3 regions of the Providencia sp. PROV004 genome follow, and region 3 is predicted to be linked to each of the others. Evidence: predicted binding sites of a transcription regulator. Region 3 holds the regulator's gene; each other region holds the start of a gene.

Region 1 (11,286 bases), 170 kb from region 3:
AATCATGTCACACTGAATTGCTTAAATAACCAATCTGATATGGTTGCCAGCAAAATAAACTTGAATGATGTTGCAAATACTCAAGGTTGGAAGGTAATCAATGAAGGTAGAGGAGAGTATTCATATAACTGGGTGAATGAAGAAAAACAACTCGGAATGCTAACCATTAAATATATTTAAAAACAAACGCGTTATGGGAATCGGGGTAGTCATACTACCCCCCATTTTTTCTTCTACAACTAATCACAGTTCTAATCGTTTTTTTGCTTCCACAATAGCACTTGCCACTTGCTTCTGAGATACCCCACCTTTTGCTAACCGCTTATCTAAACAAGATTGTAGCGATAAAATTTCATAGACATCCAACTGAATAGTGTCACTGAATTTTTGCAAATCACTGAGAGCCATTTCTTCTAAAGCTTTACCTTGCCCAATTGCTGCAACAACCGCTTCACCCACGATATGATGCGCTTCGCGGAATGGAACACCTTTAGCAACGAGGTAATCAGCAAGCTCAGTTGCATTGGCATAACCTTGCTTCGCCGCATCTTCACAACGACTACGGCGAATTTGAATACCATCAAGCACCAACGCAGCCATATGCATGCAATCTAACCAAGTATCTAATGCGTCGAATAACCCTTCTTTGTCTTCTTGCATATCTTTGTTATACGCAAGAGGCAATCCTTTAAGGGTCATCATCATACCTGTTAGCGCCCCTTGGACACGCCCACATTTTCCGCGGATTAATTCCAATGCATCTGGGTTTTTCTTTTGTGGCATTAATGATGAACCTGATGTCACTTTGTCTGATAACTCGACAAAACCAGCTTCACCACTATTAAAGAAAATTAAATCTTCAGCAAAGCGGGATAAATGAACCATACCAATACTTGCGTTGGATAATAGTTCAAGCACGTGGTCTCTATCTGAAACGGTATCCAAGCTATTACGCGTTGCCGAAGCAAAACCTAACCATGATGCCAACTGCTCACGGTCGATATCATAAGCCGTGCCTGCTAATGCCCCGCATCCTAATGGGCTGACATCTAAGCGTTTTAGTGTATCTTTTAAACGGCTTTCATCACGAGCTAACATTTCACTGTAAGCTAAGCACCAATGTGCAAAAGTGACAGGCTGGGCACGTTGTAAATGCGTATAACCTGGCATCACGGCATCTTGATTATTTTCCGCAGTCAGCACCAATGCTTTTTGTAGCTCTGTTACCGCTTCAAGTAGCAATGCAACTTGGTCTTTACACCACAGTTTTAAATCTGTTGCGACTTGGTCGTTACGGCTACGGCCTGTATGCAATTTTTTACCTAAATCACCGACTTTATCAATCAGTTGACCCTCAACCCAGCTATGAATATCTTCTGCGTCACTTTGCAGGATAATTTCAGGGTTATCTTGTACTTCTTTAAGTAAGGCATTTAGTGCTTGTTCTAAAGTTTGTTGTTCGCTATCAGACAATACACCAACTGTTACCAGTGATTTTGACCATGCGACTGAGCCGATAATATCTTGTTGCGCCAAGCGATAATCGAAACGCAGTGAATCATTAAACTGTTTAAACCGTTGATCTGCTTGCTGACTAAAACGTCCACCCCAAAGTGCCATAACTAATCCCTACCTGATTGATAAAATAAGTTTTTAACCCCGACAGCGGTCTTGGCTGCCGGGGGACTACTATTTGATTTATTTCGCTTTGTTTTGTTCTTTCAGCGCACGGATACGTGAAGATAGCGAGTAAAGACGAATAAACCCACCTGCATGACTGTGGTCATAAACTTCATCTTCACCGAATGTGGCAAACTCTTCTGAATACAAGCTCTTATCTGCTTTTTTCTGAATCGCAGTCACTTGCCCTTTATATAATTTCAGAACAACTTCACCTGTCACATCTTGTGCTAATGACTCCGCAGCAGCTTGTAATGAATGACGTAATGGTGCAAACCAGCGCCCGTCATAAACCACATATGACATTTCTAAACCGAGTTGCTCACGCCATTTGTAGCTGTCACGGTCAAGAACCAGTTGTTCAATACCACGTAGAGCAGCCATCATAATGGTGCCTCCCGGGGTTTCATAACAACCACGAGATTTCATACCGACTAAACGGTTTTCAACGATGTCGATACGACCCACTCCGTGTTTTGCACCTAAAGTATTTAATGTTTCTAAACAACCAAGTGGGGACAATGCTTGCCCATTCACCGAAACGACTTCGCCATGTTTAACACCAACGGTAACCAGTTCAGCTTCATCAGGTGCATCTTGCGGGTCGACAGTCCATACCCAACAATCTTGGTTTGCCGCATTCCATGTGCTTTCTAATACGCCACCTTCAGTAGAAATGTGCCATGCGTTTTCATCACGACTATAGATTTTTTCTAAGCTGGCTGTTGTTGGAATATTACGTTCTTTCAGGTAATCGAGCAGTGCTTCACGGGAACGTAAGTCCCACTCACGCCATGGTGCAACGACTTGTAACTGTGGTGCTAATGCCGTATAGGTGCTTTCGAAACGCACTTGGTCATTACCTTTACCTGTTGCGCCATGGGCAACAGCATCTGCCCCTACTTTTAAGGCAATTTCGACTTGCGCTTTAGCTATAATTGGGCGAGCCATTGACGTACCTAATAAATAGCTACCTTCATATAATGCACCTGTTTTTAATACAGGGTAAATATACTCTTTGATGAACTCTTCGCGTAAATCCACTACGTAGCATTCAGATGCACCTGATTGCAGGGCTTTTTTCTCAACGCCCACTAAATCTTCACGGTCTTGCCCCACATCCGCAACGAAGGCCACGACTTCGCAATCATCATAGTTTTCTTTTAGCCATGGAATAATTGCTGATGTATCCAGACCACCTGAATATGCTAATACAATCTTTTTAATGCCCTTTTTCATAACATACCTATCCGCTCAATTAATATTGTTATTCCATGGCTCATTTATGATGCCAAGATCCGTGTTCCGATTGCTGTTCCATTAAACAGTTCGGGAAGTTGTTCTGCATGACGCCAGCTTGCGATATCCACAGAACGTTGCAAGGCTGCCGCAGCGTCTAATGCTGCATTGACCTTCACAATCATTCCGTCAGTAATAATTCCCTGTTCAATTAACTTTTGCGCTTTTTGCGTCGTCATTTCATCAATTTTTTGGCCTTTACCATCCAAAATACCGCTCACATCGGACAATAAGACCAGATCTGCGTTTAATGCTTGGGCGATAGCGGTTGCGGCTTGGTCCGCATTCACGTTCATCAACTCACCTTTTGGTGTGATACCAATAGAGCTGATAATGGGTAAATAACCCGCCCCCAACAATAATTTCAATAATTTTACATCACCAGGTTTAGCATTACCGACATGGCCTAATTCTTCGTTTAGTTGCGTCACCGTGGCACTTTGGCCATCACCGAGAGAAAGACCTACTGCCGAAAGTTGATACTTCGTTGCCCATGCCAATAATGTTTTATTCGCAGTGCCTGCTAATGCCCCCGTAATAATATCGATTTGGTCTGCTGGCGTGACTCGCAACCCTTGCTTTTTAACCACGGGTAATTGCAGTTTTTGCATCAATTCATCAACTAAACAACCACCACCATGCACAATCACCAATTCGCGTTGATGAGCTTGCCGATAGGTTTGGATAGCTGTAAATAATTTTTCAAGCGCTTCGATGCTATCAAGTAACACTCCGCCCAATTTAATCACTAAGGGTTGCATGGGGTTAATCCTTCTTAAAGTAAAGACTGAGTTTCAGCAAAACCAAAACGAATATTCATGCACTGAACGGCTTGTGCTGCTGCACCTTTAAGTAGGTTATCTTCTGTACCCACTAAAATCAGGTGTTCACCTTTCAATACATAGCCAATATCACAAAACGGCGTACCGACTACCGATTTCAATGCAGGAACACCTTTTTCATATAACCGCACTAATGGTTTATTTTGATAGGCATCTTTAAACGTTTGTGTGATTTTTTCTGCCGTCACACCCGTTTTTACTTTGCAAGTAATCGTTGCCAGAATGCCTCGAGAGAAATTACCCAAATGCGGTGTAAAAATAACCTCTCTCCCTAAATGAGTCGCGATTTCTGGCTGGTGACGATGCGTAAAGAGGCCATAAGGTTGCAAACTCACCTCACAAAAGCTGTTGGTCATTGAGGCTTTACGGCCTGCACCGGAAACACCGCTAGTGGCATTAATGACTGGCCACATAGCTTCATCCAGTAAATCTGCTTCAATCAATGGCTTAAGTGCTAATTGGGAAACCGTTGGGTAACACCCTGGTACTGCAATCAATTGTGCTTGATGAATTTTATCAGCCTGCCATTCTGCTAAACCGTAAACTGCTTGCATTAGCCATTCAGTATTTGTATGTTCAAAGCCATAGTATTGCGTATAAAACGCAGGATCTTGAACACGATAAGCACCGGATAAGTCGAACACTACGCAGCCCGCTTCAAGAAACTGAGGTGCAATGTCATGGCTCACTTCATGTGCCGTGGCAAGGAAAACAACATCAATACCTTTCGCTGCTTCCGCGACATCGGTTAATGGCAGAACGGGAAGGTCGATGATGCCTTTATACTGAGGGTGTAAATCAGAAAAACGTTTATTTGCATCCGCACTTTGCTTCGATACCATCAATCCTTGAAGATTAACTTCCGGATGGCGTTGCAAATAAGCGGCTAATTCTGCTCCAGTATAGCCACTGGCCCCGATAATGAGTGTGTTCAACATATGCTTTCTACCTTGTACTCATGACCCAAACAGTTTAATGTGTATTTTTATTCAAATAAAGTGCATGAATATTGATACTATTATGGATAAAGGCTGTCAACAGTGAATATTAAATTACCTGCATTTATTGAGATTTATCGTCAATTAATTGCCATTCCGTCGATTAGTGCGACTGATTCTCATTTGGATCAGAGCAATAAAGCTCTGGTGGAACTTCTCGGTGGATGGCTGGAGACGTTAGGTTTTTCGGTCAACATTCAACCTGTACCGGAAACGCGTGATAAATATAATTTGCTTGCATCCATTGGCGAAGGAAATGGTGGGTTGATGCTATGCGGTCATACCGATACCGTGCCCTTTGATGATGGGCGTTGGAGCAAAAACCCATTCGAACTAACTGAACATAATGGCAAACTCTACGGGCTTGGTACCGCTGATATGAAAGGCTTCTTTGCTTTTATTATTGATGCGTTACGCGATATGGATTTAAAGCAACTCAAACGCCCACTGCATATATTAGCCACAGCAGATGAAGAAACATCGATGGCTGGTGCGCGTTATTTTGCAGCCAGTACAACATTAAGACCAGATTTTGCAATTATTGGCGAGCCAACATCGTTACAACCGATTCGCGCGCACAAAGGGCATTTATCAAATGCTATCCGCATTACTGGGCAATCGGGGCACTCTAGTGACCCAGAACGTGGCGTCAATGCAATTGAATTGATGCATGAGTCTATTTCCCACCTAATGGACTTACGAAATACGTTAAAAGAACGATTTAACAACCCTGCATTTGTCATTCCCTACCCGACGATGAACTTTGGTCATATTCATGGTGGTGACGCAGCCAACCGAATTTGTGGTTGTTGTGAATTACATATGGATATTCGTCCGCTACCTGGGTTAACTTTGCAAGATTTAGATGAACTACTTAATGAAGCTCTTGAGCCGGTTAGTGCCCGTTGGCCAGGTCGCTTGACGGTTGAATCCATGCATCCGCCGATCCCTGGCTATGAATGCCCAACGGACCACAAAATGGTCGCAGTGATTGAGCAATTGTTAGGGCAAAAAGCAGATACCGTGAATTACTGTACTGAAGCACCGTTTATCCAAGAGCTCTGCCCAACGTTGGTTCTTGGCCCTGGTTCTATTGAACAAGCACATCAACCTGATGAGTTTATTGATATGCGCTTTATTGAGCCTACTCGCCAATTAATTAGCCAAATGATTGAGCACTTCTGTTTCACTGAGTAAATCTGACTAGTCATAGATTCAAGCGCGACACTGAAAAGAGTCGCGTTTTTTTATCATGAATTATTTTCCTGTTGCCTTTGAAAAAACCTCAGCGTCATAATTTAATTTAAGTATTGACTATTGATACCGATCTGGTAATTTCTTTTAGACGTCTAAACGTATAGACGCACAAATGGATATAATAACGTACAAAAAATAGTTGTCTGCAAATTGCGAGGTTACGGGGTATGAGCTTTTTTCACGCAAATCAGCGCGAAGCGCTAAATCAAAATTTAGCTGAGTTAGATGGCCAAATTAATGTTTCATTTGAATTTTTCCCACCTCGCAGTGAAGAGATGGAGCAGACACTATGGAAATCTATTGATAGGCTCAAAAACCTGAAACCTCAATTTGTCTCCGTGACTTATGGTGCGAATTCCGGTGAACGTGATAGAACGCACAGCATCATCAAAGATATTAAAGATAAAACCGGTTTAATTGCCGCCCCTCACCTAACTTGTATTGATGCAAGCCCTGATGAACTGAAAGCCATTGCTCGTGACTATTGGAATAATGGTATTCGTCATATTGTTGCTCTGCGTGGTGATTTACCTGACAACAGCCGTAAACCAGATATGTATGCCGTTGATTTGGTTGAGTTGCTAAAAGGTGAGGCGGATTTTGATATTTCTGTCGCTGCCTACCCTGAAGTCCACCCAGAAGCCAAAAGTGCTCAAGCCGATTTAATTAGTTTAAAAAAGAAAATTGATGCGGGTGCTAACCGTGCAATTACTCAATTTTTCTTTGATGTTGAAAGCTATTTACGTTTTCGTGACCGCTGTGTCGCAACTGGCATTGATGTGGAAATTGTACCGGGGATCTTACCGGTCTCTAACTTTCGCCAACTTGAGCGCTTTGCTAAACTGACTAACGTACGCATTCCTGCGTGGATGAGCAAAATGTATGAAGGATTAGACGATGACCCAGAAAGCCGTAATCTTGTCGGTGCATCCATTGCCATGGACATGGTTAAAATTCTTAGCCGTGAAGGCGTAAAAGATTTCCACTTTTACACATTGAACCGTTCTGAGCTCACCTATGCTATCTGCCATACTTTAGGCGTTAGGCCTTAGCCCCTCAATGTCGTGATATATTTTTAAAAGTACATCACGACATTGCTTTATGAAAGTTTCCTAATTCCACTTAGTTAAACTCATTGAAACCGAAAAATTCCAACAATGAGTATTAAATATGAAAGTTGAGTCCAATATCTCTTCGGTGAATACTTCACCATCCACCTCGATTAAAACAGCCGCATTCCCTACTGGATCATTTGAACAACGGGATGTCGTGATTATTAATCCCTATATGAATGGAGGTGGGGATAAAGCACTGGGTAATAAAGTCGCAAACATTGCATTAAATGATGGCTGCAGAGTATCCATAATTTCAATGAATGCTGACGATATTGCAAAAATGGACTGTCGTAATTTGTCGTTAAATGACCCCACTTTTAATTCAATTGACCAATTGAGAAATCCATTACTTATTATTACTCCAATTAGCACACTGGAATCTCAACAAATTGAGTTTTGCATCACGCGGCTATGTCAATATCTTGATTTTAACAAACAAAAAGTAATGATCCTTGATGAAATGGATGTCCTTCCTCAAGACAGTAAACTACGAGAATGTATAAAGCACCTATATCATAATGGGTTTAAAAATATCCACGCTTATAACTTAGGGTTAAATAATGGGATAGGTTATTTAGCAACAGAACAGAAACAGATAGATAATATTAAACACCGTTTCAGATATGAGTTATCCAACTTAATGGATAGTTATAATTTATCGTTAGCAAAAGATACCCACCACTATTTAGCCTATCTCAGTGCTGAACCTGTGTACCGGCAAGCCAAGCTCCCCATGCACAGTGCACAATTGTTCATAACTAATAAACTTATAGAGACACAGCATGATAATAAAGATACAAATTTTATTATTGTGATACGCCAGCTAGCCAATTGCTATCGTGATAATTTCAATATAGAAGAATTTGTTAGGCATACAAAACACTACTTTGACGGTAAAGAAACTGTTTCCTCAGCCATACAAGAAATACTGACAAAAAAAGAAGCAGGGAAATTTGGTTCGCCAATGTTATTTTCAAAAGCACAATTATATCTTGCAGATACAGAACAAGGGAAATTAGAAAAACTTTTTGAGCTTAAAGGTACTGGAAACCGACAAATTAATATTGTTGTAACTGAATCCCTCCCCAAAAATATTTTTGAGGATTTCATGTGCTTGGCTGATTCCGGCATGATGAGCGGTGATCAGTCACTTAGTGAGTATTTATCCTTAAAAAACGCCGTGCCTTACTACGACATGCAACCATGGAAAGAGGGAGTTGCTGATGGCTTAATCAAGTATGCAGAACAACATGGAACCAAAGATACTATGGTTTCTAAAATCAGTGGTTACAAACTTAATGGCGGCACTAGGGCTTTCTATTTAAATGCAACCCAGTATATTCCACCGACTCCAGAACAATTAGCTCAAGAAGAGGCAACTAATAAGAAAATTGCTAGCTTAAAAGCCAATGGTAAAATTCGTGAGTTCATCACGCCAAAAAAAGAATGGAAAAGATGGGATCAGTAGAAAGCAAGTCACTAATCGAGCAGAAGGCGGGATCACTCCGCCATCCTTTCACACCAATGTATGTACGGCTCCGTATATGGCGGTTCCTATCTATATTGAAATAAATCCAATACATGAATCTGTTTCGTTCATTGTGCCTACAAGCCGCTCAGAAAGCATATGTGATTTGTCGCTCGTGATATGCTATTGGTTAGCTAGCACTACTTTAGTTAGCTTAAAAATAAAGATCATCAATTATCCGGAACTGGCTATTTATATTTATTGTTTACAAAAGAGCTTCTATTTTTTACAAAAATACATTGACGTGATATCGAAACTGATTAGTTTTCCGACCCACATATCCATAATAAAACCAGTGTTATTATCTTCTATATTCAAGTTTATCTTACCGCAATAAATATATTTAACGGTTAATGGTATAAATTAATTTTTAATATAATGAAAATTATAGCTTAAATATTAACCACAAAATTTAACATTACTGAAATATTAAATCCCCACAAATAATCATGTATTTCTCCTACAATTATCGCCCCATGCAAAATCAAATAAAAATAGCTAAAAAGCTAAATTCATAGAAATAAAAACCATAAAAATGTAATAATTCAGTTAAATTATGCAGTTTTTAGTATCATCTTATAAACACAAATCACCCTTTGATAAAATTATCTATCAAAAAAACAATCGCAAACCATCATTCACTCCACTATTACTTTCTAATTATGACATTTTTCATTAAATTATCTTTTTTATTTGAATGCTTTTGAATTTTTCAAAAGTCAGCGTATATTTAATATTGAGCTCAAAATTAATACTATTTAATTACCACATGGTTATTGAGGAATTAAGAAATGAGTAATAATGCATTAAATTCAAAACACAATGGAATGGATGATGTCTACGCATCATTAGAATTATCCAAATCATTACCAAAAACCAAATTTCCATTGAAAGAACAAGCACCACGTAATGTATTTAGTGCAGTACGCGATGAATTAATGTTAGATGGGAATTCACGCCAAAACTTAGCGACATTCTGCCAGACATGGGTAGATGATGAAATTCGTGATTTGATGGATTTGTCTATCGACAAAAACATGATAGACAAAGATGAATATCCACAAACGGCGGAAATTGAAAACCGCTGTGTACATATGTTAGCAGATTTATGGAATTCACCAGATGCAGAAAATACCCTTGGTTGTTCAACCATCGGGTCCTCAGAAGCTGCAATGCTTGGTGGGCTCGCGTTAAAATGGCAATGGCGCAAAAAACAAGCCGCTAAAGGGAAACCGACTGATAAACCCAACTTAATTTGTGGCCCAGTTCAAATCTGTTGGCACAAATTTGCCCGTTATTTCGATGTTGAACTCAGAGAGATTCCACTTGAAGGCGACCGCCTTATCATGACACCGGAAGAGGTGCTCAAACGCGTCGATGAAAATACCATTGGTGTGGTCCCAACGCTTGGGGTGACATTTACCTGCCAATATGAGCCCGTCAAAGCCGTACATGATGCGCTCGATAAACTGCAAAAAGAGACTGGATTGGATATCCCTATCCATGTGGATGGTGCGAGTGGCGGGTTCTTAGCCCCATTCTGTGCGCCAGACTTAGAATGGGATTTCCGCTTACCACGCGTAAAATCCATTAATGCATCCGGCCATAAATTTGGTTTAGCCCCATTAGGCGCTGGCTGGGTAATTTGGCGTGAAGCCAAAGATCTCCCAGAAGAATTGATTTTTAATGTGAATTATTTAGGTGGCAACATGCCAACATTCGCACTCAATTTCTCTCGTCCTGGTGGCCAAATCATTGCTCAATATTATAATTTCTTGAGACTAGGTCGCGAAGGCTATGCAAAAATCCACAACGCTTGCTACGCAACCGCACAATATCTCAGCCGTGAAATTGAAAAATTAGGGCCATTTGAAATGATTTTTGATGGTGATAGCCAAACTGGTATCCCGGCATTAGCCTGGAAACTAAAAGAAGGCACAACCACCAGCAAATATTCCCTCTATGACATCGCAGACAAACTGCGTAGTCGCGGCTGGCAAGTTCCCGCCTATTCCATGCCAGCAAACCGTGAAGACCTTGTTATTCAACGTATTCTAGTACGTCATGGTGTTAGTTTAGATTTAGCGGCATTACTGATTGATGACTTCAAACGTACTTTAGAATATTTCGATAAGCACCCCGTCAATCAACCGCTAACGGAAGAAGAAGGCGGCGGCTTTAATCATAGTTAATTCTTTTATTCATGATTGTGTTGTTAACGAGCCAAAGAGCTTTAGGTTCTTTGGCTCCTACTGAGATCCGCCCAGCAAAGGCTGATTGTTTATCGATTTGAGGAGAACTCGTATGGCAACAACGACAGCTCCAGCCGCAAAACAGCTCACATTACTCGGCTTTTTTGCCATTACCGCATCGATGGTGATGGCCGTTTATGAATATCCAACATTTGCGACATCTGGCTTTAGCCTCGTATTTTTCCTGCTATTGGGAGGATTATTGTGGTTTATTCCTGTCGCCTTGTGTGCCGCAGAAATGGCAACCGTGGAAGGTTGGGAGGAAGGTGGTGTATTTGCATGGGTTTCTAACACATTAGGCGAACGCTGGGGATT
Region 2 (11,286 bases), 710 kb from region 3:
GTAGCTCGTCGGGCTCATAACCCGAAGGTCGTTGGTTCAAATCCAGCTCCCGCAACCAATTTTTTACCTCTTCAGTCGCGGGGTGGAGCAGCATGGTAGCTCGTCGGGCTCATAACCCGAAGGTCGTTGGTTCAAATCCAGCCCCCGCAACCAATTTTTTCGAATATCATTTCTGATTCAATTCCTTTTATAACTTCACAATAAGATCTTCTATTTTTAATCATCAATAAAAAAGGCGATTCACACACTCGCTTATCACCTTTCTTTATCTTAATCTGATTTTAATCAATTAGTTGCGAATTGCTAATGCACCGCCATTACGGAAGTAAGCTTTTACTCCTTCAAAAATGGATTCCGCCATTTGCTGTTGGAATTTAGCTGTTTTTAATTTCCGTTCTTCTTCTAAATTACTAATAAAAGCCGTTTCGACTAGAATCGATGGGATCTCTGGTGCTTTCAGTACCGCGAATCCAGCTTGGTCAACTCTATTCTTATGCAATTTATTAACCTTCCCCATCCGCTTTAACACTTCATCACCAAATTTCAAACTGTCATTAATCGTCGCGGTTTGCACGAGATCAAACATCGTATGGTCAAGATACACATCACCGCTTTTACTCACACCACCTACTAAGTCCGCTTCGTTTTGTGTTTGTGCAAGGTAGCGAGCCGTGTTACTAGTAGCCCCTTTCGTTGATAGTGCAAAAACAGAAGAACCACGGGCTGAACGATTAGTAAATGCATCTGCATGAATTGAAACGAATAAATCTGCCTGCATTTTACGTGCTTTCGCTACTCGGACTTTTAACGGAATAAAGACATCTTCATTGCGTGTCATATAGGAGCGCATTTTAGGGTCTTTATCTATCAACGCTTTTAAGCGACGGGCAATCTGTAAAACCACATCTTTTTCACGCGTTTTATATTTACCTATCGCACCAGGGTCTTCGCCACCATGTCCTGGGTCGATCATAATAATAATTGGACGATCCGTTCCCGCCTTTCCAGGCTTCTTCGCTTGAGCAGGCATACTTTCTTCAAGATCACCTTTATTGTAATCCTCAAGCAATGCCAATAGTGGGTCATCATTGGTATCAACACCTTTGCCTGGATAAAAATCCAGAACCAAGCGGTGTTTAAATTCCGCGACAGGTGCCATCGAAAAGAATTGAGGACTGACTTTATTTTTAACCTCAAACACCAAGCGAACCGTTTTTGGATCAAATTGCCCAACTCTAACTAGTTTTAGATAGGGATCACGTGTTTGAATTTGAGTTCCCATATCTTTCAACACATTATTTAACTGCACCCCTTCAAGGTCGACCACAATACGTTCAGGGTTATTAAGCACAAACTGACGGTACTTCAATGGAGTGCTAGATTCCAATGTAACTCGAGTATAGCTCGATGCTGGCCAAATACGCACAGCCACCACACTGCTACTCGCAGAAAAACCGAATGGGCTAATGCTCAGTAACATAACTGCAGCTGCGCCTTGAATAAAACGACGCTTAGATGGGTTGTGATCTTGGTGACTCATCAATAATTCCGAACCTAGAACTGAGAAATAAAGTGATTTTAGGATAATTGCTAATAATTAGACTTGAAACACGCACTCTAACTAATCATTTGCACTCTGTCATTAAGAATATATCAAAGCATCTATAGAGTTACAGTAATGAGTATAACTTAATCATACTAAGAGAAAATATTTGTGAGTGACTTTCTGTGTCAATTTTATGCAATTTAGATTTCGTAGAGTATATCCAGTTAAGTTTAGAGATATGTAAATGTAAAAAATAAAAATGTTACTTTTTTTATCCTATCTTTTACTTGATATTTCCCAACAAAAAGAATAAAAATACATTATTAACGAATAAAAATTCAATTAAGAGGGTTGTTATGAAAGAGCGCAGCACCGAGTTGGTTGATGAGTTTCGCCATTCGGTCCCTTATATAAACGCCCACCGCGGCAAAACATTTATTATTATGCTTGGTGGTGAAGCGATTGCGCATGAAAATTTTCCCAGTATTGTCAATGATATAGGGTTATTGCATAGTTTAGGCATCCGAATTATTGTCGTTTATGGCGCAAGACCTCAAATCGAGGATATCTTAGCTGAGCACCAATATGAGGCGGTTTATCATAAACATACTCGCGTAACCGATGCGAATACACTTGAATATGTAAAACAAGCTTCTGGAGCTTTACAATTAGATATTACAGCTCGGTTATCTATGAGCTTAGGAAATACCCCACTTCAAGGGGCGCATATTAATGTGGTTAGTGGCAATTTCGTTATTGCCCAGCCTCTCGGGGTCGATGATGGCATTGATTATTGCCACAGCGGAAGGATCCGTCGTATTAATGAAGAAGCTATTAATAATCAGTTAGATAATGGTTCTATCGTTCTAATTGGGCCGGTTGCTGTCTCAGTCACAGGGGAAAGTTTTAATTTGACCTCTGAAGAAATTGCCACCCAATTGGCAGTTAAAATGAAAGCAGAAAAGCTGATTGGCTTTTGCTCCTCTCAAGGTGTTGCAGATAAAAACGGCAATATTTTATCTGAATTATTTCCGAATGAAGCAGAAAACCGCATTCAAGAGCTGGAATCTGAAGGTGATTTCTATTCAGGAACCGTGCGTTTCCTGCGTGGAGCAGCAAAAGCTTGCCGCCGAGGCGTCCGCCGTAGCCATCTATTGAGCTATCAAGAAAATGGGTCTTTAATTCAAGAATTGTTCTCACGTGATGGTATTGGTACACAAATCGTCATGGAAAGTGCGGAACAAATTCGCCGTGCTAACATTAATGATATTGGTGGAATATTAGAGCTTATTCGCCCATTAGAGCAGCAAGGGATTTTAGTTAGACGTTCACGTGAACAGTTAGAAATGGAAATTGATAAATTTACCATTATTGAACGTGATAACTTAGTCATCGCTTGTGCAGCGCTTTACCCTTATCCAGAAGAAAAATTAGGTGAAATGGCATGTGTCGCTGTTCATCCTGATTACCGCAGTTCGTCTAGAGGAGAAGAACTTCTGCACCGTATTGCCGTACAGGCGAAACAATTTGGCCTAGATAAACTATTTGTTCTGACAACTCGTAGCATCCATTGGTTTCAAGAGCGTGGTTTTACCCCCGCGGAAATTGAGATGTTACCAATGAAAAAACAGGCTTTATATAACTACCAGCGCCGTTCTAAGATATTGATTTTAGATTTAAAAAGCCAACCGGATAAATAAACATTAGAATCGTCAAATAATGACTGTTTAGTCGCCTGCTTTAACTCCAAACTATACAAGGATGTATAGTTTGGGTTGTGACTTTAAAACCACGGAATAGCCACTAAGCTATCTGAATAACTCTGGCTTTCTCGCACAAAAGAATGGAGTCTATATGTGGCTGTATTGCAGCTTTCATCTCAGCGAAAGAAGTACCATAAAAATAAAATGCGGTTTCTGTCGGGCCATCCCAAACTCCGTGAATACTCCCGATGTCTTCCACTGCTTCATCTAGGATATCGAACACCTCATTGATATCCCCATTTTCATAAACCTCATCTGCGAGCTCTGTCCCGTTGAAATAAATAGCCATACCTTCATCTGAGCCAAAATCAATTCGCACATCTTCGCCATGAATAAATAAACGAGAACCTTTTGGAGCTAACATTGAAGAAAAAAGTTGAATAATTAAACTGATATTTTCGTCACTGGCCTCTTCAAGTGCTATTTCTATATCGCATTCCTGCGCTTCACCATTATCAGCTAATAGTGTTCCACCACCTGTGACATGGATATTTTTACCCATGCTTTTCATGACTTCATTAAATGCGTCTTCTAAATCGCCACGTCTAATCGGTTCAAGCCTTGCATTTAATGTTACTGTAATTGCCGTCATTGCTTGCTGGTTATCCATCTCATTACCTTTACTTTAGGGTTAAATATTCACGTAACTTACATATAAACTAGTCACATTAATTGGGTCGCTAAACCGCTTCGCCGCTTGGTTGGCGTTTCAACTGCTCGACGTAATACCTTTGGACTGCCATAAAGAGATAGCTCTTTTTTAGCTCGAGTTATCGCCGTATACACTAGCTCACGGGTCATTACGGGAGAATATACATTTGGTAAAACCAATGCGGTATGAGCAAACTCCGAACCTTGTGATTTATGAACTGTCATCGCATAAGCTGTTTCATGTTGTGGGAGTCGGTTAGGTTGCACTCCACGTATAGTCCCATCAGGAAATTGAAAATAAGCTCTAAGTGCATTTTCTTCATCAGGTAAAATGATACCGATATCCCCATTAAAGAGTCCTAGAGGGCTATCATTACGACTAATCATAATTGGCCGGCCTGCATAGTGTTTATTCGATAAATTATATGGGCGGTTTATTATCCCTTGTCTATGAAACAATTTTTCCAATTTATCGTTTAGGCCAATAACGCCAAAAGGTCCTTCTCGCAGAGCCGTTAGTAACCGATATTGGTTAAATTTTTTCAAAACCTGCTCAGGGTCTTCTTTATCTTTTACCGCAAGCAGATATTCCTTATAATTTTCAGCGGCATCTAATAAAATTTTCGCGTAATCATCCGCAGTTTCTTGGATATAACTATGTACATCCGGCCGCTGTTGGTTTAGTAATTGTTGAACTTGAGAAACATTACCTTCGTTTACAGCAAAAGCGAGTTGGCCAATCCCTGAGTCTGCAGAAAAACGGTAGCTTTTACGTAGTAGACATAGGCTATCACGAATAGCAGGGCCGCTTGGTGATGCATAAGATTCGATAGAATGCCCTGTTAGTTCCGAAAGCTGAGACGCTCTTTCTACACTATAACCATTATCAGCAAACTGACAAATATCCCCTAATACTGCCCCTGCCTCGACCGAGGCTAATTGGTCTTTATCACCTAAAAATATTAACTTTGCATTTTCAGGTAATGACTCAAGTAATTTACTCATCATAGGTAAATCTACCATTGAGGCTTCATCAACAATGAGTACATCAAGAGATAAACGATTATCACGGTTATAGCGAAACTGCTGGCTCTCAGGTTGAGCCCCTAATAAACGGTGCAATGTTTTTGCATGATTAGGTAAAACAGCGCGTTCTTCATCAGTTAAAGGAATTTTTTTCATCGCCTCACCGAGGGACTCTGTCAACCTAGCAGCAGCCTTACCTGTTGGAGCGGCCAGCTCAATTCTAATTTTATGGTGATGCCTGGCTTCAAGTTTAATTAATGCCGCAAGGATACGCGCAACTGTTGTCGTTTTTCCTGTCCCCGGCCCCCCTGATATAATTGATACCTTACTGGTTACAGCAACTGCTGCGGCAATTTTTTGCCAATCTATTTCATCAGTAATGGGAAATAGGCTATTCAATACACTCTTAATTTGAGCATTATTTTGTTTGTCTACTGATGTACTAGCGAAAAAGTTTGCGACATACTGCTCATATTGCCACATTCGTTGAAAATATAAGTATCCCCCCGAAAGCACCAAAGGAGAGATTTTGTTTTCTGTTGATAGTGACACTGCATTTGCTTGTTTTAGCGTTTGATAAAGTTCTTGTTCGCTCGGCTCTCCCATTTTTTGCCAAAATTCAGCGGCTAACTCTGGGTGCCTTCCTGCAAATAATTTTTCAGGTATAACATCTGCCAGCGCTAAACAAACATGTCCAGCCATGGTTTCTGCACTAAGAAGTGCGGCAATAGTAAGCACTATAGGGTGCTTATTGTCAGAAATACTGTAAGCAAATTGCACATCTAGAGGTGTAAAGATATATTCCTCAATAGCCTGATTAAATAGGGATTTCATTAAGCTGACTCCCCTTGTTGAGCATTTTTAAATAAGCTATCTAACGCTTCAATAAAAGCGCCTATTGGGCGACAAAAGAAAATTCCATTACTTGAATTGACATTATCTATTCCTCTTAAAAATAAATAATAAACGCCTCCAAAATGGGCTTCATAGTCATAATTAGGCATTCTTTGCTTTAGGTAACGATGTAACGCCAACGAATATAGTTGATATTGTAAATCATAGCGGTGGTCTATCATCGCTTCAGCCATGGCCTCTTGGGTATAAAAGCTAGCATCCTTCCCTAGATAATTTGACTTATAATCAAGAAGATAAAATTTACCTTTCCAGTAAAAGGTGAGGTCAATAAAGCCCTTTAAAATCCCCTGAACTTTCTCAAAATTGAGCGGGGGGCAACGTTGTGATAATGGGTCATATTGATGCGTTATCTTATCTAAGTGGCTTGCACTCAATATTGACTCAATAGGAAGATAAAACTGCATCTCATCTAATTGGTCTTGAACCTGTAATGCAGACAAACATAGCCCGTCTTCTGATAATGGTGCCTGTACAATTGCGTGTAGCCATTCTTGCAGCATTGATGCCCAATGTAAGTCAAACCCTGAGGATTCAAGTTTCTCAGACAACCACTCTTGAGAAACTGGCTCACTAAAGTCAATTTCCTCCATCAAGCTATGTAAAAATGTTCCCGGAGATGCACCTTTAGGAAATTGATGAGGGGTTAGAGTAAAAGACTCACCTTCCTGCTGCTCCACATCAATACTGGCCTCAATATCCATATTAGGGGCTAATGAATTCGCAAATTGCAATGCTGAAACTGATTGTTCTGCCTCTGTATGGCTTGAGCCATAACTTAGCCCCGAATAACTAGTAACACGCCAATGATCATTAAAATGACGAGTCACCGTTCTTGCAGACAAGTTTACGCTGTCATTTTGTTCTAATAATAAACGTTCCGACTTAGGTTGATTAATCACGATAACATCAATAACGTCATTGCTAATCTCAGCCAACATGTCGTTTAATAGCAAGCTATCTCCAGCTTGTCCTTTTTGGATAACATAGCCCAGCGCAGATAAGTGTAAGTCTGTTTCACCACTTTTTCTCCTATTACCTTTAATTAATGGTGCAATACCAACACTACAGTGATAGATGGCTCTTGTAAGTGCCACGTACAATAAACGCAGGTCTTCTGCTAGACGTTCTTCATCAGCTAAAGCGACATTTTCTTCACTATCATTTAAATCTAGACGTACCCCATAATCTGTTCTGTCGTGATACAAGCCTTTAGATTGAGGTAAAAAATTGCTCGCAAAAGGTAACCAAACAATCTTGTATTCAAGGCCTTTAGATTTATGAATGGTACTGATTTGCACCAAGTGTTTATCACTTTCAAGACGCATTTGCTGTACGTCAGATTGATGGTCAGGATGGGCAATTTGTTGTGCTAGCCAACGTGTTAGTGTGTGCTCACCTTCAAGCTGTAATGACATTTCTTGTAATAGCTCACCAATATGCATCACATCCATCAAGCGGCGTTCTCCATCAGTGCCTGATAATAACGTTTCTGCAATCTGCCTCTGCGCCATGACCATTCTAAGCATGGGAAGCACGCCACGCTTTTGCCAAACCATGGCATAACGAGCAAATTCATCTACAATTTTTTCCCACGATTTTTCATCATGGTTTAAGTCATCAATTTGTTTAGCGGTTAAACCCAATATCCCTGTCGCCAATGCACTACGCAAAACACGTTCTTTTTCGGGTGTTAAAACTGCCTGTAGCAACCGCAGTAAATCTCTCGCTTCTGGTGTTGAAAATACACTTTCCCGATTAGATTGAAATACAGAAGGGATATTTAACCGATTTAAAGCATCACGAATTAATACGGCTTCTCGTCGGCTGCGCACCAACACTGTAATGTCAGAAGCTTCAACAGGTGTATGCGCCCCTTGATTGTCAAAATAGCTACTACCTTGCAACCCGCCTTGTAAGTATTGTGCTATTTGCACCGCACATTGTGAAGCTGTTGCTTGTTCATATTCAGCAACGGAGATACCTTCCGCTTCAAGTTGCCAAAATGTAAGTGATTTGACTTTTTCACCATCATGAATAAGTTTTTTATCACTATTTTGTTTAGCAAAATTAACGGGTTGAAAAGGAATTTGCTCAAAAATAAATGGGGACTGACAACGAGAAAATAGATGATTAATAGCTTCAACCATATTTTGCGATGAACGATAGTTAGTCTCTAATGTATAGTGAGCACTAACTTCATTTTTTGCTTCGATATAGGTGAAAATATCAGCGCCTCGAAAAGCATATATAGCTTGTTTAGGGTCGCCGATAAAAAGTAATGCACTGTCATTAACTTCCCGATAAATGCGTTGAAAAATACGGTATTGCTGTGCATCTGTATCTTGAAACTCATCTATCATTGCAACGGGAAAACGTTGGCTAATAGCTTGAGCTAAAAATTTTCCGCTTTCTTGAGCAAGAGCACTGTCTAAACGGGTCAACAAATCATCAAACCCCATCTCACCTCGGTTATGTTTTTCAAAAGTGATAGCCTCCCTCACCTCTGCAATAGCCAGTGGAATAATCAGATCTATTAGGGTTAATGATTGAGAAAGTAGCTCATCTATTCTTTGGAAAACAACATGCTCTGGCCCCGAACCACTTTTTGATTTTTTATGTAGTACCGTTTGTGAAAAGCGTTCAAGATCTTTAGGTAGCTGATAATCTTCTGTTTCTTCTTGAGCCCATTCACCGATTTTTATCAACCATGTAGGTAGAAAACGAGTACTATAACTTCGTTTATCAACATCGGAATCAGCGATAAGCTTCTCAAAATCTGCTGAATTTTCTAACCATGCCGCTTTTACAGACTCAATTAACAAGATTAGTCGCTGATGCCGTTCTTCTAGAGATTCAATTTGCTTTGGTTGGTTAATAATTAAAGGAATATCACCTTGTAAGAAAGGTTTAATCTCCGAGAGCAATGCTTCAGGACCACTCCACAGTGACTGAATGACTTTCGTCATGGAGTAATTTAAAGGGTAAAAATGGCGGCGCCAAAAATCTGCACAGGCTTGTTTCTGAATCGGAAATTCATCTTGAATCATGGTCTGTTCAAATAGCACTCCTGACTCAAATGCATTATGAACTAGCATTCTTTGGCAAAAACCATGGATAGTGTATATTGCTGCTTCATCCATTTGCCTTTCCGCAGCCTGCAACCATCGCGCAGCGAATTCTCTTTGAGACTCCCCCGAAAGCTCGGCTAATAATTCAAGATACTCAGGCTGCGACTCGAAACCAACACCATTTCTTAAGCAAGCTAAGCGCATATCATGAATACGTTGACGAATACGCCCACGTAACTCATTCGTTGCAGCTTCTGTAAATGTTACAACTAAGATTTCTTCAACACTTAACGGCCGAGGAAACGCATTAACGCCTCCCAGACCTAATAAAAGCCGCAGATAAAGTATACCAATTGTGTACGTTTTACCCGTTCCTGCTGATGCTTCAATTAACCGCTGTCCACGCAGTGGCAAGGAAAAAACATTCAGTAATTGGGACTCTACCTGCACTTTATTCACTCAGCATCTTCCTTTATTGGTAAAATCTTTTGCAACTGAGAAGCTGTTGGGTAAAGCACCCAATCTTTCAGATGCGCATATCCTACTTTAGTGTCAACTCCTCGGCCTATAACTTGGGAGCTAACGGCTAACCCTTTGTGCTTTATAACTGCATTTTCATAATACTCAATGACTTGTTCTTTCGTTGCACTACCTAAAGTTGCAATAACTTTTTCACGAGTATCAAAACTGAAAATATTTCTAGAAAAATCAGATGAATAACGACCAACTTCCTCATAGAATGTTTGAGGTGGTTGGCTCATTTCCGTGATAATAGATTGTTTATATTGATTAAATTCATCTATCGGTAGTTTTTTCAGTTTCTCTAATGCTTGAAGATAAAATTGTTGGTAACGTGTATTCAAATAACTCGGTGTTTTGGCATTACTTTGAATCAAAAAGCCCATACCCCACTGATCACCCAGCCCAGTTTTAAAAGCAAATACTGCATAACCCAGTTGCTCATTAGTTCTTAGTTGATCATAAAACCAAGGCTGAATCACTTTAGAAAGAATACCTGATAATACTGCACCATCAATGCGGCTATAACCGTCTGGAATAAAGATTTCAGCAAGCGCATTATCTGAGCTATTTCCCTGCTTTTGGAAATCGGCTAGATAATTTTTGTCAATAACGACAATATCACCACGCCACCAATTGGTACCTTCGCTCTTTAATAATTGCTGTGCATCTTTAATAGTTTTAATGCTTTGTGACTCAGTCATATTACCAAAGACCAACGCTTGTAATGCTGCGCTTTTAACTATCATTTCACGGTAGCTAGTGATGTCTTGCAGTGAAATTTTATCTAGCTCCGCTAAACGCTGTTCTTGCTCAAAGTAAGGCACACTATTAATACGTTGAAGCGGTTGCATAGCCAACTCATAAGCTTTCGCATTATTAGCAACTTCAATTTGCTCTTTATACCAAGATTTTGCTTGGGCTAGCTCTTGTTCCGTTGGCTCAAAATTCAGGTATAGCTGAGTCATGGATAAAAAGAGTTCAGGTAAATGTTGGGTGTAACCACTGGCATTTAATTGCAGACCAACTCCTTGAGAAACAGAGACTGACATACCCGCTACCGATGCTTGATATTGCAGCTCATCCATTTTCAATGAAGCGATATATTGTAATAAAGAGCCCGTTACTTGTTCCTTGGCATCTTTATCCCCTTGATTAGAACGTAATGATAAAGTGATACTTGCTTTTGGCTCATCAGCAAAATATTGACTTGGCATATATAACACACGCGTATTGCCATCTTGATAGATGAATTCAGGGTGTTTATAAGCCTTACTAGTTTTAATTAATGATAAATTATCAGCAATATACGGGTTTAAAGCGGGTAATTTAAAATTCATTTTAGATTCTAAACTTGCCCACGATTTAAATTGTTTTGCTGTAATTTTGTTAACTTGATACGGCGCATCAACAAAATACGCCTTTTTGTTATTCGGTTCATTTGGGCTAATAAACCAAATCCTTGCCTCTTGCGCGCTGAGCTCTGATAAACGCTGTTTAATCGCCTCAGGATCATACTTATCAGCAATATAATCTGAATCCAGAACATGATTAACAGGAACATCAATCATTTGGTCTGATAACCATTCAATGTAGTTCATATCCCTAACAATTGAACCATAACGGAATGATAAATTAAGAACTTTTGCTATTTCATCAAAGTAACTTTTATTGATTCCATCGTTCTTAATTAACTCAAGATAAGAAAAAATAGCTGCAATAATTTCGTCCCTTTCTTGTAAGCCTTTATCTGTCAACGTGACATAAATAGAGAAAGAGCCATAGTTTCTATCTAAAT
Region 3 (11,286 bases):
GCGGCCTTCAGACAAATTAAATACTCGGGTAGATAGCGTGGGGAACATTATAGCCGTAAAGAGGGGTAAAACTCACTAGTTGGTGAAAAAAAGGAACAAAAAAGGCGGGAAGCCCCGCCTTATAATTAATGAATTAGATTATTCCGTGTCAGGGAATTCACGCATAAATGATTCTGCTTTCTCTACCATCGACTCAGTTCCGACAAAGAACGGTGCGCGTTGGTGTAATTCGCTAGGCATGATATCTAAAATGCGGTTTGCTCCGTCACTGGCTTTACCACCGGCTTGCTCTGCTAAAAATGCAATTGGGTTGCATTCGTACAGAAGGCGCAGTTTTCCATTTGGATGGCTTGCGGTACTTGGGTAAATATAAATTCCCCCTTTGAGCAAGTTACGATGGAAGTCTGCAACCAAAGAACCGATATAACGAGTGGTATACGGGCGATTTGTTGCTTTATCTTCTTCTTGGCAATATTTAATGTACTTTTTAACACCCATCGGGAACTTGATATAGTTTCCTTCGTTGATGGAGTACATTTTCCCTTCGGAGGGGAACATCACTTTTTCATGAGATAAGCAGAAAACGCCCAATGATGGGTCGTAAGTAAACGCATGAACACCAACACCAGTGGTGTAAACCAACATTGTTGATGAACCATAAACCACGTAGCCCGCAGCCACTTGGCGATTACCTGGTTGCAGGAAATCGGCTTCTGTAACCGGTTGACCAATCGGTGTAATACGATGGTAAATGGAGAAAATTGTTCCAACGGAAACGTTTACATCGATGTTCGAAGAACCATCAAGCGGGTCCATTAAAACAACATATTTTGCGTTTTCTGCACGGTCTCCTTCGAAAATGACAATTTCGTCTTCTTCTTCAGAGGCGATACCGGCGACTTCTCCGCGTGCTTTTAAAGCCGCTTTCAGTTTTTCGTTTGCATACAGGTCAAGCTTCATCTGAACTTCACCTTGAATATTCGAAACACCGTTAGTGCCAAGAATATCGACAAGTCCAGCTTTATTAATATCACGATGGATAATTTTAGCGCCCAGTTTGATAGCTGATAATAAAGAAGTCAGCTCACCTGTTGCATGAGGAAAATCTTGTTGCTTTTCGACGATGAATTCGCCTAATGTTTTCATGACGAAGGTCCTGAATAAAATTGACAGAGGTTTTGCGGGGCATTTACCCTCGCGCGGGAAGAGTTTAACTAAATAAAAAAAAGATTAATAGGTTAATGCATTTATAAACCTGTTTTTGATGGGTAGAATAGTGACCAACCTCATGCTAATTGGATGAAAAAGAATGCACATACATATTTTAGGTATATGCGGTACCTTTATGGGAAGCTTAGCAATATTGGCTCGTTCTTTAGGACATAAAGTGACGGGTTCGGATGCCAATGTATATCCACCGATGAGCACATTACTTGAAAATCAAGGAATTGAACTCATTCAAGGGTATGATCCGGCTCAGCTTGACCCAATACCGGATATGGTAGTGATTGGTAATGCAATGACGCGTGGTAACCCTTGTGTCGAAGCCGTGTTAGAAAGAGGTTTGCCGTATACATCTGGCCCACAGTGGCTTCATGACCATGTCTTACCTGAACGTTGGGTACTGGCTGTGGCGGGAACTCATGGTAAAACAACCACCGCGGGAATGCTTGCATGGATTTTAGAAGACTGTGGTTACAAGCCTGGTTTTCTAATTGGCGGTGTTCCAGGGAATTTTGATGTCTCCGCTAAGATAGGTGAAAGCCCGTTTTTTGTTATCGAAGCGGATGAGTATGACTGTGCATTCTTTGATAAGCGTTCTAAATTTGTGCATTACAGCCCGAAAACCTTGGTATTGAACAACCTTGAATTCGACCATGCGGATATCTTTGAAAACCTCGAAGCGATTCAAAAACAGTTCCATCATCTTGTACGTATTGTGCCAGCCAGCGGCAAAATTTTCACACCTGACAACGACAATCATTTAAAACAAGTGATTGGAATGGGCTGCTGGAGTGAACAAGAGCTGGTGGGTGGAGAGCATGGCGGATGGCAAGCTGAGAAGCTCAGCCACGATGGCAGCCACTTTGCTGTGTACTACCAACAAGAAAAAGTTGGAGAAGTCACTTGGTCACAAGTGGGTAATCACAATATCCAAAATGCACTGATGGCGATTGCAGCGGCTCACCATGTGGGCGTTCCAGTAAAAGAAGCTTGCCTCGCTTTGAATCGTTTTATCAATGCACGCCGTCGCCTTGAGCTACGTGGTGTTGAAAATGGTGTCAGTGTTTACGATGATTTTGCACATCACCCAACTGCTATTTTGGCAACATTAGAAGCACTTCGCAGCAAAGTTGGCGGAACTTCACGTATTCTTGCGGTGCTCGAACCTCGCTCGAATACGATGAAAATGGGTATCAATAAAAATGATATTGCGCCTGCGCTAGGCCGTGCAGATGAAGTATTTCTGTTCCAACCTGCCAATATCCCTTGGATGGTCACAGACATCGCTGAAAAATGTGTTCAACCCGCGCGTTGGAGTGCAGATATTGAGGCATTCACCAATATGATTATTGAAACCGCACAGCCGGGCGATCATATTTTGGTGATGAGCAACGGTGGCTTCAGCGGTATTCATGGCAAATTACTCGCAGGTTTGAAAGCCAAATCAGAAACAGAGCAAGATGATTAATTCTATTAGCTAGCTATTTGATAACCCCAGTGATTCTTATGATTGCTGGGTTTTTTTATGTTTGGCATACCTAATGGGAGCTGTTCTATGACGAGACTTAATGTTATTGGGCTATTCATTTCTTTTTTTAAGCTTCCCATATAACAATCTAGTGAGTCAGTAAAAAGGTGGAATAAATAACCAACGGCAATGGCTTTAAGTTTCCATGATGGCATGAATAATAACACCACATAGATAACAGCAGCCCAAAAAGAATGAAGCGGGTGGAATCCGATGCCACAGCGCTCTGGGTCGAAAATCGGATCAGCCAGCAGATGATCTAAGTCGATAGCCATTGTGGCAATCATAATCAGGGCGGCTAGTTTCCAATTTTTTCGCCAAAACAGGTAACCAAAGGCAATTGGCATCAGAAAATGAAAGCCGTAGTGTATGAAGTTACGAAAAATATCAAATAGCAAAATGATGTCCCAAAATCGAATAGAAATAGATAAAAACAAAAAGAGGGAAATTCAATTTCCCTCTTTTGATGCTTAAATTAGTATGGATTAGAGCTCTTGTTCAAACAACGCTAAAATCGCTTCATATAGCTCTTTTGTGGTAAAATTGTTTGCTGGCGTTGAGAAGATAGTATCATCACCAGCAATACTACCTAAAATTCCTTCCGCTTTACCTAATGAATCTAACAAGCGTGCAATAAGCTGTGCAGCCCCTGGGCTCGTTCTGATCACGACAACAGAAGGGTTATAGTCTATATCCAAAACCAAATTTTTGAGTGGGCTGGTGGCGGTAGGAACACCGGGCTCTGTAGGTAGGCAATATACCATTTCCATTTTTGCATTACGGGTGCGAACAGCACCAAATTTAGTTAGCATCCTGGAAATTTTTGATTGGTTAATATTTTCGAAGCCTTCTTCTTGCAAAGCCGTGACGATCTCAGCTTGCGAGCTAAATTTTTCTTCTTTAAGTAGGGCTTTAAAAGCCTTAACCAAGTCTTCTTGTTTAGACGGAGTGCGCATAATTAACCCATTCTTTTGCATTGAACTAAGTTGTATTATCCGTAAAAGTGCATTTTTATGCAACAAAATTGCGTTATGATGATTTTATAACCAGTAATCACTTGAAGTTAGGTAAGCGTGTTTTGAGTTGATAGTCAGAAGTATTTATTTATCGTAAATTATGGAAATGAAAAATTAGCATGATAGAGCAATGAATTTTTCAGATATTCGTTGTAAATTTATTGTTAATAAAAATGTTTTTGATTGAATAATATACACTAAAAACAACTTATTGTGCGAAATGCAATAGCTAGAAAAACTATTTGTTAAAAAAGTGCCCGTTATCTCATTAACAGATAAGGAATTTGTTTAGAATACTGGCAATTATTAAACAAGTTCTCTTGCGTTAAACTCTCTCTCTATCTGTTAACAAATTGTTTTTTATACGTAATGTGTTAAGTGTATAACAAATAAAGTGATATCTTTTTAAAGTACAAATTAAGGAGTTTCAGAATGAAAGTTGCAGTCCTAGGTGCAGCAGGTGGTATCGGTCAGGCTCTCGCCCTTCTTCTCAAAAACCAGCTCCCAGCAGGTTCAGAACTCTCCCTCTACGACATCGCACCAGTCACTCCAGGTGTTGCTGCTGACTTAAGCCATATCCCTACTGATGTTAAAGTGACAGGTTTTGCTGGCGAAGATGCAAAACCTGCATTGAAAGGTGCTGACATTGTCCTTATTTCTGCGGGTGTTGCTCGTAAACCAGGTATGGACCGTTCTGACTTATTTAACATCAATGCGGGTATTGTCCGTAACCTGATCCAACAAATTGCTGAAACTTGCCCTAAAGCATTGATTGGTATTATCACTAACCCAGTGAATACCACCGTTGCTATCGCTGCAGAAGTCCTGAAAAAAGCAGGCGTCTATGATAAAAACCGTTTATTCGGTGTGACGACATTAGATATCATTCGTTCTAATACGTTTGTTGCTGAATTAAAAGGCAAAAATGTTAATGATCTTGAAGTGCCTGTGATCGGCGGCCACTCTGGTGTGACCATTCTGCCTCTGTTATCTCAAATTGAAGGTGTTAGCTTCACTGACGAGGAAGTTGCTGCGTTAACTAAACGTATTCAAAATGCAGGTACAGAAGTCGTTGAAGCGAAAGCGGGTGGCGGGTCTGCAACTTTATCTATGGGCCAAGCAGCTGCACGTTTAGGTTTATCTTTAATTCGTGGTCTCCAAGGCGAAAGCAATGTGGTTGAATGTGTTTACACCGAAGGTGATGGTGAACATGCTCGCTTCTTCGCACAACCTGTTGTTTTAGGCAAAAACGGTATCGAAAAGCATTTACCAATCGGTAAATTAAGTGCATTTGAAGAAAAAGCACTGAAAGATATGCTAGATGTATTAAAAGCAGATATCGAATTAGGTGAAAAATTCATTAATGGCTAATGCCAATTAATTTTTCCTAATAGTAAAAGGTTGAGTTTCGTTTTGAACTCAACCTTTTTTATTGGTAAGTCATCATGAAGCATGCTGCCGCATCCAATGGTCCCAATGCGGATCTGATGGTATTTTCTCTACTAAAAAATCAATAAATGTCCTGATTTTAGGTGAGTGAGTGTGGGCTGGGTGGTATAAGGCATATAGGGCAAATGGAGTGGATTTAGGGTCATAATCCAATAAAACAGGGAGCAATTCCCCATTTTCAATATAATTGCCTAGCATATAAGTTGGTAAACAAACGATACCTTGATGGCAGCGAGCCGCCTCTAATAACCCTAAGCTACTATTTACCTCAATCATATTATTAATTTCTAGAGGATATGCGCTACCGTCTTTATCTGTCATGCGCCAAGTGTCAGGAATATTTGGGTTAATTAAACAATTGTGTGATGCAATATCGGCAGGAGATTGAGGAATACCATATCGTTCGAAATAAGTACGGCTCCCACAGTATACCCAATTAATATTACAAATTTTTCGTAACGCAAAGTTTTCGGGGGGATGGCTGGTAATTCGTAACGCAATATCAAAATCGACTTCATTTAAATTAATGAGCTCATCATTAAGGTCAACAGACAAACTCACTTTCGGATTGGTTTCTCGGTATTCACTGTATATTTGCATTAAATGACAGACTCCAAATGCAATAGAACAGGTAATTTTTAATTGCCCTTGAGCATGTTGATAGAAGCTGGCGGTATTGACCAATGAGTCATCGAGATCGGCCAATAAGTTTTGCGATCGTTGCAATAAATAGCGCCCTGCATCCGTTAAAATAAAATTTCGCGTTGTGCGCTTTAGGAGTACAACCCCCAACTGATCTTCGAGTTGTTGAAGACCTCGACTAACTGACGATGGTGTTACATTCAGCTTCTTGGCGGCAAGGCTGAAGCTATTGCACTCGACGATTTTAATGAATAACTCTAAATGCCGAAAAATCGCGTAGCTGTCAATTTTTGCTTTAAACGCAAAAGTGTTTTTATTTATTAGCATTGTCATGCCCTATTAAACCCGTTTATTCCAGCATACTATAATTGTGAATTTATCGCAGTTTACTCATGCCACACCAGTTTTAAAAAGAAACCTAGTTCCTACACAATAATGTTGTTCCTAACTTTTTTAATAATTAAATCTATAACGTTGAGGAATAGACTATGTCTAATAGTATTCAGGCAAGTGCAGATAATCCGATTAATACGAAAAAGATCCCCTTTACAAAATATGATGTTGGTTGGGTTATTTTGTGCATTGGCATGGCAATTGGTTCAGGAATTGTTTTTATGCCTGTGCAAATTGGTATCAAAGGTATTTGGGTCTTTATTGCAGCGACAATGCTTTCTTATCCAGCAATTTATTGGCTACAAAATTTATATCTAAGAACATTATCAGAATCTGAAGAATGTAATGATTACGCGAGTGTTATTACACAATATTTGGGGAAAAACTGGGGGATAGCATTAGGAATTGCCTATTTCTTGATGTTATTGCACGGGATGTTTTCTTACTCGCTGGCGGTCACCTTCGATAGCGCTTCCTACATTAAAACGTTTGGATTAACGGAAGGGCTATTATCTGATTCTGTTTGGTATGGGCTGATTATTATTTCGGTATTAGTCGCCATTGCTGCACAAGGGGAGCGGTTACTGTTTAAAGTCTCTGGTCCAATGGTTATTGTAAAATTTGGCATTATCGTACTGCTTGGTATAGTGATGGTGCCATATTGGAATTTTGCGAATATCACGGCTTTTCCTGATTTTCTCCCATTTATGCGGGATGTTTTTTTAACACTCCCATTTACCCTATTTTCTATATTATTTGTGCAAATATTGAGTCCTATGAATATTGCGTATCGTAAAATAGAAAGTGATAAACGCATTGCGACATACCGTGCAATACGCGCTAACCGTGTTGCATATATTATTCTCGCTGTTGCAGTCTTGTTTTTTGCTTTTTCTTTTACTTTTTCAATTAGCCATGAGCAAGCGGTATCGGCTTTTGAACAAAATATTTCAGCATTAGCGATTGCTGCGCAAGTGATACCCGGTGCCGTTGTAAAAGTAATGACCGCATTACTCAATATTTTTGCTATCTTGACGGCATTCTTAGGCATTTATTTAGGCTTCCAAGAAGCGATAAAAGGCATCGTAGTCAATTTACTGAGTCGATTTATTCCTGAAGAACGTATCAACCAAACAGTGCTACATTATGGGGTATGCTTAGGCGTTATCATTGCACTGTGGTTTTGGGTTTCAACACGGTTCTCAATTCTATTTTTTATGCAACTTGGTGGCCCATTATTTGGTATCGTTTCTTGTTTAATTCCTTGCTATCTGGTTTACAAAGTCCCTGCATTACACAAATTTAAAGGCCCAACAGTGTGGTTCATCATTTTCTTTGGTGTGTTGTTATGCCTATCTCCATTCTTTAAATTTTTCGAATAAATAATAATGTTGTTGAGAGGATCTCATGAAGAAAAAAGCGGTATCTGAATTTCATGTTGATACACAAGTTACCCAGTTAGGGAGAGACCCCGCTAAGCAAGCTGGGTTTGTAAATGCCCCCATTTATCGTGGCTCAACGGTCGTATTTCCAACGGTTGATGCTTTAATTAATGATAGGGCGGAATTTAATTATGGCACAGCGGGCACGCCAACAATTAAGCAATTGGAGCAAGCTTGGTCTGCTCTTGCTGGAGCTGAAGGTACGGTGCTTTCACCATCTGGTTTAGGCGCGATTGTATTGGCATTGCTGACAACCTTGAAAACAGGTGACCATTTATTAATGCCTGATAGTGTTTATCGGCCAACACGTAAATTTTGCCATGGTTTGTTGGATAAAATGGGGATCATCACGACCTATTATGATCCGATGATTGGTGCTGATATTGAAAAACTAGTAACGCCAAATACCAGCACAATTTTTTTAGAATCCCCTGGCTCTCAAAGTTTCGAAATTCAGGATGTTCCTGCAATTGTTGAGGTTGCAAAGCGCCATAATATTGCGACGATTATTGATAATACATGGGCGACACCTCTATTTTTTAAAGCTCATGAACTGGGTTGTGATATCTCGCTGGAGGCGGGTACTAAATATTTAGGTGGCCATTCTGATTTGCTAATGGGAGTTGTCTCAGCAAACCAAGCGTGGTGGCCGAAATTACGTGAAACTTATGATTACATGGCCATGCTGCCGGGAGCAGAGGACTGTTTTCTTGCGTTACGTGGTTTGCGAACCTTACCTATTCGTTTAAAAGAAGCCCAAGAAAGAGCTTTAAATATTGCACATTGGCTGCAAGAACGCACCGAAGTGATTCGTATTTTGCACCCTGCATTTGTGGATTGCCCAGGCCATGAAATTTGGAAGCGGGATTTCACGGGTTCATCGGGGCTATTTTCCATTGTACTTGATCCTAAATATACCCAAACAGATATTGCAAGAATGCTGGATGGTTTATCAATTTTTGGTATGGGGTATTCATGGGGGGGATTTGAAAGCTTAATTATTCCATTTAACTGTGCTGAATATCGAACTGTGACTAATTGGAATCCTGGAGGGCCAACATTGCGCTTGCAGATTGGCTTAGAAAATTTAGATGATTTAAAACAAGACCTTGCTGATGGTTTCGCGCGAATGAAGTAAACAAAGCTGTTTTTATTGATTTGCCATCAAAAGATAACGCCGTGAATAAATTAATTTATTATTCACGGCCTTATAATTTATTTCATTCAGTTTTTAATCTTCCACTGGTGTTTTTACTCTGACTTTTCTTTCTAATAAATCCCCTGTAATTGGATCGTAATAACGACTTGGCCAAATTTCAGCAGGGTGGATCGCTAAGAAATTTGCAATGATCCATTCCCCTTTAGGCCAAGGACGTGATAGTGCATTTGCTAACGTTGAAGAGCTTAACCCTGCCTCGCGTGAAATTGCGGCAAGTGTAGTTCCACGTTTACGTAAAGCTGCAATGATGTCTGCAGGGTGCCAGTCCGACTTCCGTAAAATCATTTTTTAGTCCTTTTTTCACTTAGAATCATGTAGAGTTAGTGGTACGAGTAACCGAAAATTATGATACATTCAGTACATCCGTTTAGTTATTGGAAATAAAATAACAGAAATTTCCCAAAATAATTTCTGATTTTTTCTTAAAAATTCATTTTATGAAACTATCGTGGTTTTTATGAAATTAAATAGAAAGTCAGAATGAATAACTGTGAATTAGGATAAAACTTTGATGTTAAAACTAACTCTTTCTAGTTAGGGACAAGAATAGCGTATTTAATGCTACTTTTTACTTGTACGAGTAATATATCTAGATTAGTTAATAAAATTAGTTAAATTATTAGCAAGTAAATTATTTAATTATCTGTTATTAAAAGAAATTAGAATGCTAATAACAAATATAATTTGTATATTATTATTTATAGGTATAAATAAAACGAATGAGTCAATAAGGTTTTGAGAAAATATAGATAGTTTTCAACAACTGTAAATTAAATTGTCATCATGACTAGGAGGGTCAGCATGTACAAGGAATGGCTAACGGCAAAAGAGTTGGTTGGGTTACAAGGGCTTCCCATGACAACTCAAGGTATTAATGCAATGGCAAGGCGTGAAAACTGGTTAAACCGCAAAAGGCGGGGTATTCAAGGCAAAGCATTGGAATACCATATTAGTTCTTTACCTATTGATATTTTTGAAGGTCAGTTTGCTAACGAAACTTCACCACCTTATCAAGTAAAAAGAAATGATAATGCCTTTATTTGGCAGGAAGCTTATAACCAGCTTTCCAATGAGGAGAGAGACATTATCCTGACATTTATTATGCGTGAAGGGGCATTAGCGCTAATTAATTTAATTAATAATAAATAATTTACAATTACTTAAGGTGTAAATAATTAATATATAAAAATAATATTATATTGAATTTAAAAATTTTTTTAACTGATGACATTTTAGCAAAGCTGCAACAGCGGGTTTCATAATATAAGCGTGAAGTGAAAATGAAAAAATTGTGGTTCACTGCCAAAGAATTAGCAGGGTTAGAAGGGCTCCCTACATCACCCCAGGGAATTAACCTAATGGCAAGACGAGAAGGCTGGAAAAACCGCCGTAAAAGAGGGGTACAGGGTAAGGCTGTTGAGTATTACTTTGAAAGCTTACCGGGGGAAATCCAAGGGCAGCTTAGCCTGCATGAGCCTTCGGTAACTTATCAAAGCCAAAGAACCGATGCATTGCAAATCTGGTCGGAAGCGTATTACCAACTGACTGAGCCTGAGCGCAATAAAATAGTGAAATACATCCTGCGTTATGGTCTGTCATCACTGCTTGCTCAAATTGATGAAGAAGACAAAGGGGAAAAATAGCGTTTCCCCTTTTCTTGACCCGCTTTATCTTTTTTAGTGACTAAGAATGGCGTTGGATTGCGATATAAGCTAAGCCGATCAATGCATCTTTATAAATTGAATCTTCAATGACATGTAAGGCATCAATCGCTTTTTGTGCTTCTTCTTGGGCTCTTTCATAAGTATATTCAAGAGAACCACAACGTTTCATGGTTGCAAGAACAGTATCTAACAGATGGCGTCCATTACCTTGTTCAATGGCTTGGCGGATCAATGCTGATTCTTCTTCGTTACCATTTTGCATCGCGTGAAGTAGGGGAAGTGTAGGCTTACCTTCATCTAAGTCATCACCCGTGTTTTTTCCCAGTTGAGCGTTGTCTGCATCATAATCGAGGAGATCATCAATTAACTGGAAAGCGGTACCAATATAACGACCATAATCTTGTAGTGCTTTTTCTTGCACTGGTGTTGCATTGGCTAAAATCGCAGATGCATGAGCCGCTGCTTCAAACAGACGTGCGGTTTTACTGTAGATCACTTGCATGTAGTTTTCTTCAGTAATGTTAGGATCGTTGCAGTTCATCAACTGTAAAACTTCGCCTTCAGCGATCACATTCGTCGCTTCAGACATTAGTTTTAGCACTCGCATTGAATCAAGATCCGTCATCATCTGGAATGATCGAGTGTAAATAAAATCACCTACTAAGACACTCGCGGCATTACCAAAAACAGCATTTGCAGTTTGCTTTCC

What was found. Region 3 encodes ArgR, which controls arginine synthesis, uptake and breakdown. Its sites were predicted from a motif close to ANTGAATAAAAATACANT; they were not measured.
Region 1: the regulator ArgR is predicted to act here: its motif matches at 4,798-4,815, upstream of argC (N-acetyl-gamma-glutamyl-phosphate reductase).
Region 2: the regulator ArgR is predicted to act here: its motif matches at 1,851-1,868, upstream of argA (amino-acid N-acetyltransferase).

The regions. Positions count from the first base shown of each region.
Region 1 covers NZ_CP042859.1:4,433,283-4,444,568, forward strand. Annotated here, with positions in the region: gene FVA69_RS20580 (hypothetical protein) at 1-180, shown strand, start outside; gene argH (argininosuccinate lyase) at 244-1,620, opposite strand; gene FVA69_RS20590 (argininosuccinate synthase) at 1,699-2,919, opposite strand; gene argB (acetylglutamate kinase) at 2,964-3,740, opposite strand; gene argC (N-acetyl-gamma-glutamyl-phosphate reductase) at 3,755-4,759, opposite strand; gene argE (acetylornithine deacetylase) at 4,862-6,016, shown strand; gene metF (methylenetetrahydrofolate reductase) at 6,244-7,128, shown strand; gene FVA69_RS20615 (hypothetical protein) at 7,247-8,659, shown strand; gene FVA69_RS20620 (glutamate decarboxylase) at 9,511-10,911, shown strand; gene gadC (glutamate:gamma-aminobutyrate antiporter) at 11,024-11,286, shown strand, end outside.
Region 2 covers NZ_CP042859.1:3,551,980-3,563,265, forward strand. Annotated here, with positions in the region: tRNA gene FVA69_RS16255 (tRNA-Met) at 1-58, shown strand, start outside; tRNA gene FVA69_RS16260 (tRNA-Met) at 77-153, shown strand; gene amiC (N-acetylmuramoyl-L-alanine amidase AmiC) at 290-1,540, opposite strand; gene argA (amino-acid N-acetyltransferase) at 1,903-3,246, shown strand; gene FVA69_RS16275 (hypothetical protein) at 3,350-3,919, opposite strand; gene recD (exodeoxyribonuclease V subunit alpha) at 3,973-5,820, opposite strand; gene recB (exodeoxyribonuclease V subunit beta) at 5,820-9,428, opposite strand; gene ptrA (pitrilysin) at 9,425-11,286, opposite strand, start outside.
Region 3 covers NZ_CP042859.1:4,259,050-4,270,335, reverse strand. Annotated here, with positions in the region: gene fbp (class 1 fructose-bisphosphatase) at 139-1,146, opposite strand; gene mpl (UDP-N-acetylmuramate:L-alanyl-gamma-D-glutamyl-meso-diaminopimelate ligase) at 1,310-2,692, shown strand; gene FVA69_RS19695 (DUF6122 family protein) at 2,698-3,150, opposite strand; gene argR (transcriptional regulator ArgR) at 3,238-3,708, opposite strand; gene mdh (malate dehydrogenase) at 4,201-5,139, shown strand; gene FVA69_RS19680 (LysR family transcriptional regulator) at 5,212-6,186, opposite strand; gene FVA69_RS19675 (amino acid permease) at 6,447-7,634, shown strand; gene metC (cystathionine beta-lyase) at 7,660-8,832, shown strand; gene FVA69_RS19665 (helix-turn-helix domain-containing protein) at 8,926-9,198, opposite strand; gene FVA69_RS19660 (DNA-binding protein) at 9,715-10,062, shown strand; gene FVA69_RS19655 (DNA-binding protein) at 10,194-10,556, shown strand; gene ispB (octaprenyl diphosphate synthase) at 10,597-11,286, opposite strand, start outside.